Regions from separate parts of the Thalassospira sp. B30-1 genome, predicted to be linked through region 2. Evidence: predicted binding sites of a transcription regulator. Region 2 holds the regulator's gene; each other region holds the start of a gene.
The links. Region 2 encodes PhoB, which activates phosphate uptake and scavenging genes when phosphate is short. Its sites were predicted from a motif close to TNTCATAAAACTGTCA; they were not measured.
Positions count from the first base shown of each region.

Region 1 (3,281 bases), 930 kb from region 2:
ACACCGATCCATGTGAAAATTGGCAATTCATGCTGCAACCGGTTGATCAGTTCGCTGGCCTGATCAATGTCATTCAGGTTTCGGATCGCGCGCAAGGTACTAAGAACCGCGACTTCACCGCGATGGGTCCACATCGTGCGATCAAGCTCGTCTGCCATTTGCAGTGCAACATCGGCCACACCAGTGCCGATCTGCCTTGTCAGAACGTCAGCCGACCTTTGACCAACGACATAGCTCATGATGCCGGCAAGTGCCGCAACAAGCACAGCTGTGACCAGCGCGATCTGGACACGGACACCCACCTGCGAAAAGCTTTTCACAGTCAATCCTCTCACTTCCCTACGGACAGCCTTATTTGCGATTGCCCGATTTATATGCCGTCATTTTTAAGACATGCGGCTTATCGTGTGCTGCATATAAGACCGCGCTCTCGGCTTTTTAAGACGAACGGGGAAAACATTTTCCAAAGCGATCTTACGTTTGGCATGATGGCACCAAACATGCTGAAAAATCGGTGATACTGAAATTCTATGCCATCCGGCAAGTCAGATCGATCCGATAAGACTGCATATCTGAAACGGTATTGAAGCGACATTATGACAATTACCCAGATTATTTATTGGCTCGAACTGACCGGCGTTGCCGTTTTTGCCGTGACCGGCGCGCTGGAAGCATCGCGGCGCCAGATGGATATTGTCGGCTTCGTTTTGATCGCGACCTTTACCGGCATCGGCGGCGGGACGGTTCGCGACGTGATCACTGGCGCCACACCGGTTTTCTGGATCAGGGACCCGGCCTGGGTCATTACCTGTATCGGCAGTGCCGTCTTCACCTATTTCACCGCCCATCTGGTTGAACGGCGTTATGTCGCGCTGATCTGGCTTGATGCTCTCGGGCTTGCGATGTTTGGCGTGACGGGGGCGGCCATCGGCCTTAACCTTGGCGTATCGCCATTGGTTGCCATCATCCTTGGCACCATCACGGCCACATTTGGCGGCATGGTCCGTGATGTGGTGTGTAACGAAATCCCGCTGATCCTGCGCCCGGAAATTTACATCACCTGCGCGCTTCTCGGCGCATCAATCTATGTGATCGGAACCGATATCCTGTCGCTTCCCCGTGCCCCGGTCGCCCTGATCGCGTTCCTGTGTTCCTTCGCCCTGCGCGCAAGTGCCATATGGTTTAAACTGAGCTTCCCGGTCTATAGGGCCCGTCCGGGGCGGGAATACTGAACCTGTCTACTACTCGACAATCAACTGCACCCGGTCACTGGAAAAGGCGGTAATCCCGTATTCAATCGGTACACCGGCAGAATCGACATCAACACTTTCCGTCGATATCACCGGCCGGTTTTTCGCCTGTTTCAAAAGGCTTGCCACACGTGATGATGGCAACTGGGCACTGATGCGGGTGGTTTTGCGGCTGTAATCATCAATCCCGAAATGCTTGAAAGCTTCGGTCAGGGATTTTGTCTGGGTAAATATCTCGACAATCCCCTCGAACCGCGCAACCGGAAGATAGCTTGTCGCCACCGCCAGCGGAATGCCATCGGCCTCCGACACGGAAAACAGTTCGACAACCCGCGTCCCCGGTTTGACATCCAGAAACTGGGCGATGGTTGCACTGGCTTTCAGGACTTCAGACGAAATCAATCTCTTGTCCGGCAATCGATGACGGCCCGATACGATCTGGGAAAACCGCGTTTTGGCACCAAGCGGATAATCCAGAATCTGTTCCTGAACAAATGCCCCCCGTCCCTGTTCGACACGCACGACATTGGCATCGACAAGGGCTGACATCGCGCGTCGCACCGTATGGCGATTCACGCCGAATCGGCGGACCAGTTCCATCTCGGTCGGCATTTTATCGCCGGGTGCGAACACCCCGCTGGCAATATCGGCAAGAAGCTGTTTTTCGATTTGCTTCCAGATAGATAGCCCTGCTTCCCAATCCATCGAAATCCCCATTCACAAAACTTTCACCGCAAGGCCTTTGCCAAGCGCGCGTAATCGTCTTATAACGTGAATATGTATAGACGTCTAGACAAATTTTGAATTTGTCGATACCCGCATAGAAGGATCAAACAGATGACGGCGCAACCCGCACCGCAATCCGGATCAGACCACGGATCGAACATCGATCCCGCCACACAGGCACGCCACCGCTGGATGGCGGTGCTGGCCCGCACGAACCGCGCAATTCTTGAACAGGAATGGCACGATCATTTTGCCAATGTGCAATGGAGCCACCTGCGCGAACCGCAAATCGGCATGGTCATGGTGCGCGGTCGCGCCGGTGGGGCCGGGCAGCGCTTCAACCTTGGCGAAATGACCGTCACACGCTGCGCGGTCACTTTGTCCGACGGCACCGTCGGTCATGCCTATGTCAAGGGGCGCGACCGGATACAGGCACAATATGCCGCCCTGTTTGATGCGATCATGCAACGCGACGATGGTGCGTCCGATTTCATCGACATGCTGGCCCGCCAGCAGGCCGAGGCAAAACGCGAAGCCGCCCGCAAGGCTGCGGCCACCAAGGTCGATTTCTTTACCCTTGTCCGCGGAGAAGACGAATGACCCTGCAACCACGGACCCCCGAATTGCTGCGCGGTTTTGAAAATGCCGCCTTTGAGTCCAATGCCGTTTTCCGCACCCTTCTTGATGCGATGGCGCATCCCGGTCGGATTTACGATCTGCCGCTTGATCTCCCGGCACCGGTCGGGCTGAACAAATCCGCAACCGCCTTTCTGCTGGCGATGGCCGATATGGATACGACAATCTGGCTGTCACCTGATTGCGCATCGGACGGGGCCAATGCCCATCTGAAATTCCATTGCGGCAGCCCGATCACCGGAACACCATCCGCTGCCGATTTTGCCGTGGTCAACCTTGGCGAAGATCTTGGTTTCATCACCGATCTGGCGCTTGGCAATGCCGAATATCCCGATCAGTCGGCAACCCTGATCCTGATGGTCGAAGACATATCGGACAAGGCCGACATGATCCTGCGTGGGCCCGGCATCAAGGACAGCCAGAACCTTTCCGTGCCCGGCCTGCCCGCTGCCTTCCACGCATGGCGTTCTGAAAACCATCATCTGTTCCCCTGCGGTGTCGATGTCGTCTTTGCCGCAGATCGCAAAATCGCCGCCCTTCCGCGCACCACCCGGATCGAGGTCAGATAAAATGTATGTAGCCGTCAAAGGTGGCGAACGCGCCATCAACAATGCCCACCGGCTTCTGGCCGAAAAACGCCGTGGCGACAGGGACGTTGCCGAGATTGAA
Region 1 covers NZ_CP065232.1:179,674-182,954, reverse strand. Annotated here, with positions in the region: gene IT971_RS00850 (GGDEF domain-containing protein) at 1-320, opposite strand, end outside; gene IT971_RS00845 (trimeric intracellular cation channel family protein) at 597-1,232, shown strand; gene phnF (phosphonate metabolism transcriptional regulator PhnF) at 1,242-1,955, opposite strand; gene phnG (phosphonate C-P lyase system protein PhnG) at 2,088-2,576, shown strand; gene phnH (phosphonate C-P lyase system protein PhnH) at 2,573-3,181, shown strand; partial or broken gene IT971_RS00825 (carbon-phosphorus lyase complex subunit PhnI) at 3,183-3,281, shown strand, end outside.
Region 1: phnF (phosphonate metabolism transcriptional regulator PhnF) is a predicted target of PhoB. The motif match lies at 1,966-1,981, and genes of this name have one in related genera.

Region 2 (3,281 bases):
TCCCGGGCGGGGCACTTGATCCGGCGACAGTTCTGCCGGTGCAGATTTATCTGTGGGCGGATAGTCCGGAACGTGCCTTTGTCGAGAAGACTTCGGCGGCCATCATGGTCTTGCTGGGCTTCCTGATTCTGATGAACGGATTGGCCGTGTATCTGCGCAAGAAATTTGAACGGAAGTGGTAAAATGGCTGTTGTAACTCAAAGCGCAATGACGGCAGAGCCGTCAGTCACTAGCCCGAAAATGACGGCCCGTGACCTCAATCTTTTCTACGGCGACAACCAGGCGCTTTTTGATGTCAATCTTGACATTGTCGAACGTCAGGTCACAGCACTTATCGGCCCGTCGGGCTGCGGCAAATCAACCTTCCTGCGGTGCATGAACCGCATGAATGACACGATTGACGGTGTCACGATCAAGGGCAAGGTAACGCTTGATGACCGTGATATCTATGACAAGGCAATCGACGTTGTTCAGTTGCGCGCGCGCATTGGCATGGTGTTCCAGAAACCGAACCCGTTCCCGAAGTCGATTTATGACAACGTGGCCTATGGCCCACGTATTCACGGTCTGGTGAATTCGCGCGACGAGCTCGATGAAATCGTCATGACCTCGCTTGAACGGGCGGGTCTACTGAAAGAAGTCAAAGACCGTCTGCCGGAACCGGCAACCGGTCTTTCTGGTGGGCAGCAGCAGCGTCTTTGCATTGCACGTGCGGTTGCCGTCAGCCCCGAAGTCATCCTGATGGATGAACCGTGTTCGGCACTTGACCCGATTGCAACCGCAAAGGTCGAGGAACTGATCGACGAGCTTCGTTCGAACTACACCATTGTGATCGTGACGCACTCCATGCAGCAGGCTGCCCGCGTGTCGCAGCGCACGGCGTTTTTCCATCTCGGCAAGCTGGTCGAAGTGGGCGAAACCGATCAGATTTTCACCAATCCCAAGGACGAGCGCACCAAGGGATACATTACGGGTCGCTTCGGTTAAGTCCGGGCAGGAGTATTTTCGATGGTCGATGAGAAACATCATATCGTCAGTTCGTTTGACGAAGAACTGACCCGTCTGAACAACATCATTTCGCAGATGGGCGGGCTTGCCGAAAGTCAGCTGATTTCCGCCATTCGTGCGATCGTTAAACGGGATTCTGAACTGGCCGAGAAGGTCATTCTTTCCGATCACCGTATCGATACGCTGGAACAGGAAGTGCAGGATTTTGCCGTACGTCTTCTGGCCCTGCGTCAGCCGATGGCAGATGACCTGCGACAGGTGGTGACCGCGCTTAAACTGTCCAACGATCTAGAACGTATCGGTGATCTGGCGAAAAATATCGCCAAGCGTGCGCAGGTTCTTAACCAGGTGCCGCCGATCCGCCCGGTTCAGGTGATCCCGAACATGGCCAAGCTGTGCCAGGAAATCATCAAGGACGTTCTGGATGCCTATATCGAAGGTGATGCGGAAAAGGCCCAGCGTGTCTGGGCGCGCGATCAGGAAGTTGACGATATGTACAATTCCCTGTTCCGTGAACTGCTGACCTATATGATGGAAGATCCGCGTAACATCACGGCATCGACCCATCTGCTGTTTATCGCCAAGAATATCGAACGTATTGGCGATCATGCGACCAACATTGCCGAAACGATCTATTACCGGATCAAGGGCGAAGACCTGCCGATGGATACTCGGCCAAAAAATGACGCGGCGAACTTTGCCGTCGTAGAACCGAATGAGTGACACTGGAGCATAGGAAGATGGACCCAACGGTTCTTATCGTCGAGGACGAAGCTGCAATCGTAACCATGTTGCGCTACAACCTCGAACGCGAGGGGATGCAGGTTGTCGAAGCCGGGGACGGTGACGAAGCGTTGAAAATTCTGGCCGAAACCCATGTCGATCTGGTCCTTCTGGACTGGATGCTGCCGGTGATGTCAGGGATCGAGGTTTGCCGCCAGATCCGCCGGAAGCCTGAAAGCCGCGATTTGCCGGTGATCATGGTTACGGCGCGTGGCGAAGAAGGCGACCGCATCCGCGGCCTTGATACCGGGGCCGATGATTATGTAACCAAGCCGTTTGCGATTGGTGAATTGCTGGCCCGTATTCGCGCACTTCTGCGTCGATCCGGTCCGGCGCAACCACAAGGGCAGTTGATCTATTCCGATATCGAAATGGATCTGGCCGCCCATCGTGTCAGTCGTAACGGCAAGGCTATCCATCTTGGCCCAACCGAATTCCGTCTGCTGCGTTATTTCCTGGAACATCCGGGGCGGGTTTTCTCGCGCGAGCAGCTTCTGAATGCGGTTTGGGGGCCGAATATCTATGTCGAAACCCGCACGGTTGACGTTCACATTCGTCGTCTGCGCAAGGCATTGAATGACGTCAAGGGAACGCGCGATGTGATCCGCACGGTTCGTGCTGCTGGCTATGCACTGGATGTCGAAGCCGCTTGATTGCGGTTATTCTGGAAGACGAAACGAAAGACCCCCATTCTCGTGATGGGGGTCTTTGTGTTTCAGGTGCTTTTCCTGGATTTTGCCGGTTTGGCAGTTTTTTGTGCCTGGTCTTCGGTTTTTTGGCGCGCGGTGCGCGGGGCAAGTTCGTTCATCAGCAGCATATCGGCACGCCGGAACTTGGCTATTTCGATATCGATATCTTCCTGCGGGATATCGCAGGCCGCCAGAACGTGATCGGACAGGCGTAAACCGGTTTCAAGTACCTCGGGGATGGCCGCATCGGCACCACTGCGTGACAGCGGACCGATATGGGTGATGTCCTGGGCACGGGCAAAGATTTTCAGATGCGGATAATGCTGTCGCAGCAAGGCGACGGTCTTTTCGGTTGCGTGCGGGTTGCCCATGGCAACGGCGGCAATATGGGCCTGTTCGGTATGGGCGGCACGAAATGTTTCCGGTCGGGACCCATCGGCAAAATAAACAGGCAGACCTTCGGCTCGGCCACGCGAAACCTGTTGGGCATCGGATTCCAGAACGATAAACGGGATTTCCTTGGTGCGCAGCAGACGGGCCAGAACCCGGCCGACGCGCCCGCAACCAATCACCAGAACATGTTTCTGAATGCCGTCGGTTTCATCCGAGATCTCGCTTAGCTGATCGGTTTCCTTTGGATGAAGCTTCTGTTCGATGCGGTGGCCGAGCGAAATCAAAGTCGGCGTCAGACCCATCGAAATCGCAACCACCGGGATCAGCATCACGGCGATGTCAATCGGAACCGCCCCGTTCTGCGATGCCAGTGCAAGCATGACGAAGGCGAATTCACCACCGGCGGCC
Region 2 covers NZ_CP065232.1:4,040,185-4,043,465, reverse strand. Annotated here, with positions in the region: gene pstA (phosphate ABC transporter permease PstA) at 1-182, shown strand, start outside; gene pstB (phosphate ABC transporter ATP-binding protein PstB) at 184-987, shown strand; gene phoU (phosphate signaling complex protein PhoU) at 1,009-1,731, shown strand; gene phoB (phosphate regulon transcriptional regulator PhoB) at 1,749-2,444, shown strand; gene IT971_RS18965 (cation:proton antiporter) at 2,507-3,281, opposite strand, start outside.

Region 3 (3,281 bases), 2.0 Mb from region 2:
GAAAAACAGGGCGGCCGGTAAAAGCCGCCCTGTCAGCGAGATAATGCTTAGTTCGAATAGGTATCGTGGAAGCGTTTCAGAAGCGCATTGCCTTCTTCCTCGATCGTAACAAAAGCTTGATCGATGGTTGCTTCACCATTCATCATCTTGTCGACTTCGCGATAGATGACTTCACGGATCTGAACGTAGAAACCAAGGCGATAACCTTTGGTCCACTCTCCACCTTCTTCGGAAAGCTGCTGAATGCCGACTTCGGCGTCCGGGCTTTCGTTATAGTAGCCTTCTTTCTTGGCAAGTTCGTAGGCCGCGGTGGTGATCGGAACATAACCGGTTTCTTTGTGCCAGTAGAACTGGGTTTCCGGTTTGGTCAGGAACTCGAAGAATTTGGCAACGCCGGCATCTTCTTCTGCACTGTGGCCAGAGAATGCGAACAGCGAGGCACCACCGATGAAGGTCGATTTCGGCGCGTCACCAACGCCTTCCCAATATGGAAGGGTCGAAGTGCCAAATTCAAACTGTGCAGATTTTTTCAGACCACCGAACGAGCCGGAAGAACCGAGCCACATTGCGGCTTTCTGCTGCAGGAAGGCGTCCTGGTTGGCGCCCCATGCGCGGCCATAGTAACCGAAATAACCGGCATCTTTCCATTCTTTGACGTGCTTCCAGTGATCTTTGAGCGCGTCATTGTTGTATAGAAGTTCAACATCCGTGCTATCATAACCATTGTTGGCGGTTGCCATCTGAAGGTTGTGACGCGACATGAAGTTTTCAAAGAAGATCCACGGGCTGTGTGACTCGGCAAGGCCTTCGAAACCGGCTTCTTTCAGCTTCGGTGCGATTTCTTCGAATTCCTGCCAGGTTTTCGGCACCTCAACACCGGCTTTGGCCAACGCATCTTTGTTGAAATAAAGCAGCGGGGTCGAGCTGTTGAACGGCATGCCAATCATCTTGCCGTCGGAATCGGCATAGAAGTAGCGAACCCCCGGGATGTAATCATTGATGTCAAACTTGACACCATTTGACTGCATAAGGTCCTGAACCGGTTTAACAGCGCCTTTGGCGTTAATGATGGTTGCAGCACCGGCATCGAAGATCTGGATGATGTTCGGCTGGTTTTTCGCGCGGAAAGCAGCAATACCGGCCGTCATCGTGTCTTCGTAACCGCCTTTGTTCACAGCAACCAGTTGATATTCGTCTTGGCTGGCGTTGAAGTCGGCAGTGATCTGATTGACGACATCGCCCAGTGCGCCGTCCATGGCATGCCACCAGGTGATCTCGGTCGCAGCATTCGCTGTGCCGCCCAGTGCGAACACAGCTGCTGCTGCCATCAGGGTTTTGCGAAACATGATCTTCTATCTCCCAAATAAAAACTCGTTCGCGCCAACCGCCTGTTGATCGGTCGACACAACGCATTCGTTTTCATTCGAGGGGGACGTTTCCTCAAGTGACAGTTTTCGGAAATTTACTTTTGATGCGCGAAATGACCTTAAAAACTGTCAGTTTTTGATTTTTATTGTGTATTCGACCCCTTCAAATGTTCATATGAACATCTCATAAATCGAACAGCTTGCAAAGGCTTTCAATCCTGATGAATGGCATTAATGTCTTTCACATGCGCACATTTAACATTTCCCCAGATTTTTCGGCACTTTCACAAATATTACAAAGTCATGCACTTGCAACAACGCATTGCAACAACTCCATTTGCATATGCAAAACGGGTACCCAAAGGATACCCGTTCAATGTTCATTTGCGAACATGGATCGCTGCATCTTGACGCTGTAATCTCAGGTGGAATTCCTGTCACGCTGAACAAAAACGGAAAGCAATGCCAAGCCGCCAGAAACCACCATAAGCAGCAGGGACAGCGCGTTCAGAACCGGTGTTGATCCCTGTTTGAGGCGGTCAAACATGGCAATGGTCAACGGCGCATCAGATCCGACTAGCATCAGTGTTGTGTTGAAATTTTCAAACGACATCAGGAATGCAACGATCCCCGCCCCGATCAATGCCGGTTTCAGGAATGGGATGGTAACCGTCCAAAGAGCTGCCTGTCGTGTTGCACCAAGATTAAGTGCGGCTTCTTCCAGGCTGATGTCAAATTTGCGAAGACGCGCAGAAATCACCAGCGTCGTTATCGTAGTGATAAAGGCAAATTGTCCGATAATCACCAGAAACAGCCCCGGTCGCAGGAAATCAAGATCCCATCCAATCGCTTCTTCAATTCCGTTTGCAATGGCATTGGAAAAGACCAGAATCGATATGCCCAATATGACCCCGGGAATAACCAAGGGCGACAACGCCACCACATAAAGCAGATTTTTTCCCGGAAACTGCGCACGTTCAAACAGGAACGCATTGCAGGTTCCGACAGTAACCGACAGCAAGGTCACCCAAAATGCGACAAAGGCTGAAACCCCAACGCTTTCCAGCAACTTGCCGTCATTGAATATTCCGATATACGGACCGTCGCTGCCAAAGAACCATTTGAGTGTGCCTCCCTCCCATGGCATGGACGGGAACAAGCTATCATTGAAGGCAAACACACCAACAACAATCAACGGCGCACTAAGGTAGATGAAAAATAGAGCGATATACCCTGCGTAAATGCCTTTGTAAAAGCGCGGCTGCGGAATGCTCGGAATCATGGCGGTTTCCTCCCTCAGCTCACGGTTTCTGAAAGTGTCTGGCGGCTCAGCTTCAGACCGATCCAAACAATCATCGATGACAGAACCAGCAGCAGGAACCCGAATGCCGATCCGGATTCCCAGTTAAACCGCGTGATGAACTGTGTATAGATTTGCTCGGTAAACCAAAGGCTATCCTTGCCGCCCAAAAGGTTCGGGGTCAGATAGTTACCAAGTGTCAGCATGAAAACAACGATGCAGCCTGACGCGATTCCGGGCATGGCATGCGGAATGACGATATCGCGTGTCACCGTGAATGCATTTCCGCCAAGGTCATAGCCTGCCTCAATCAAACTGTCGTCAAGGCTGTCAAGTACTGACACAAGAGGCACGACCATGAACAACATCGACGTATATACAAGCCCCACCATGATGGTGGCATCATTATAAAGCATCTCAACAGGCCCATCGGCGATCCCGGCCCATTGCAGGAAATTGCTGATCACACCGCTTTCGCGCAGCAAAATCATCCAGCCAAACGTCCGCACCAGCTCTGATACCCAGAACGGGATCAGACATAGCAGGAACAAAACATTCTTGCCTTTGCCCCGCATGACTTTGGCGATGTAATAGGAAACAGGAAAACCGATCAA
Region 3 covers NZ_CP065232.1:2,086,103-2,089,383, reverse strand. Annotated here, with positions in the region: gene ugpB (sn-glycerol-3-phosphate ABC transporter substrate-binding protein UgpB) at 48-1,346, opposite strand; gene IT971_RS10110 (ABC transporter permease) at 1,789-2,649, opposite strand; gene IT971_RS10105 (ABC transporter permease) at 2,664-3,281, opposite strand, start outside.
Region 3: ugpB (sn-glycerol-3-phosphate ABC transporter substrate-binding protein UgpB) is a predicted target of PhoB. The motif match lies at 1,446-1,461, and genes of this name have one in related genera.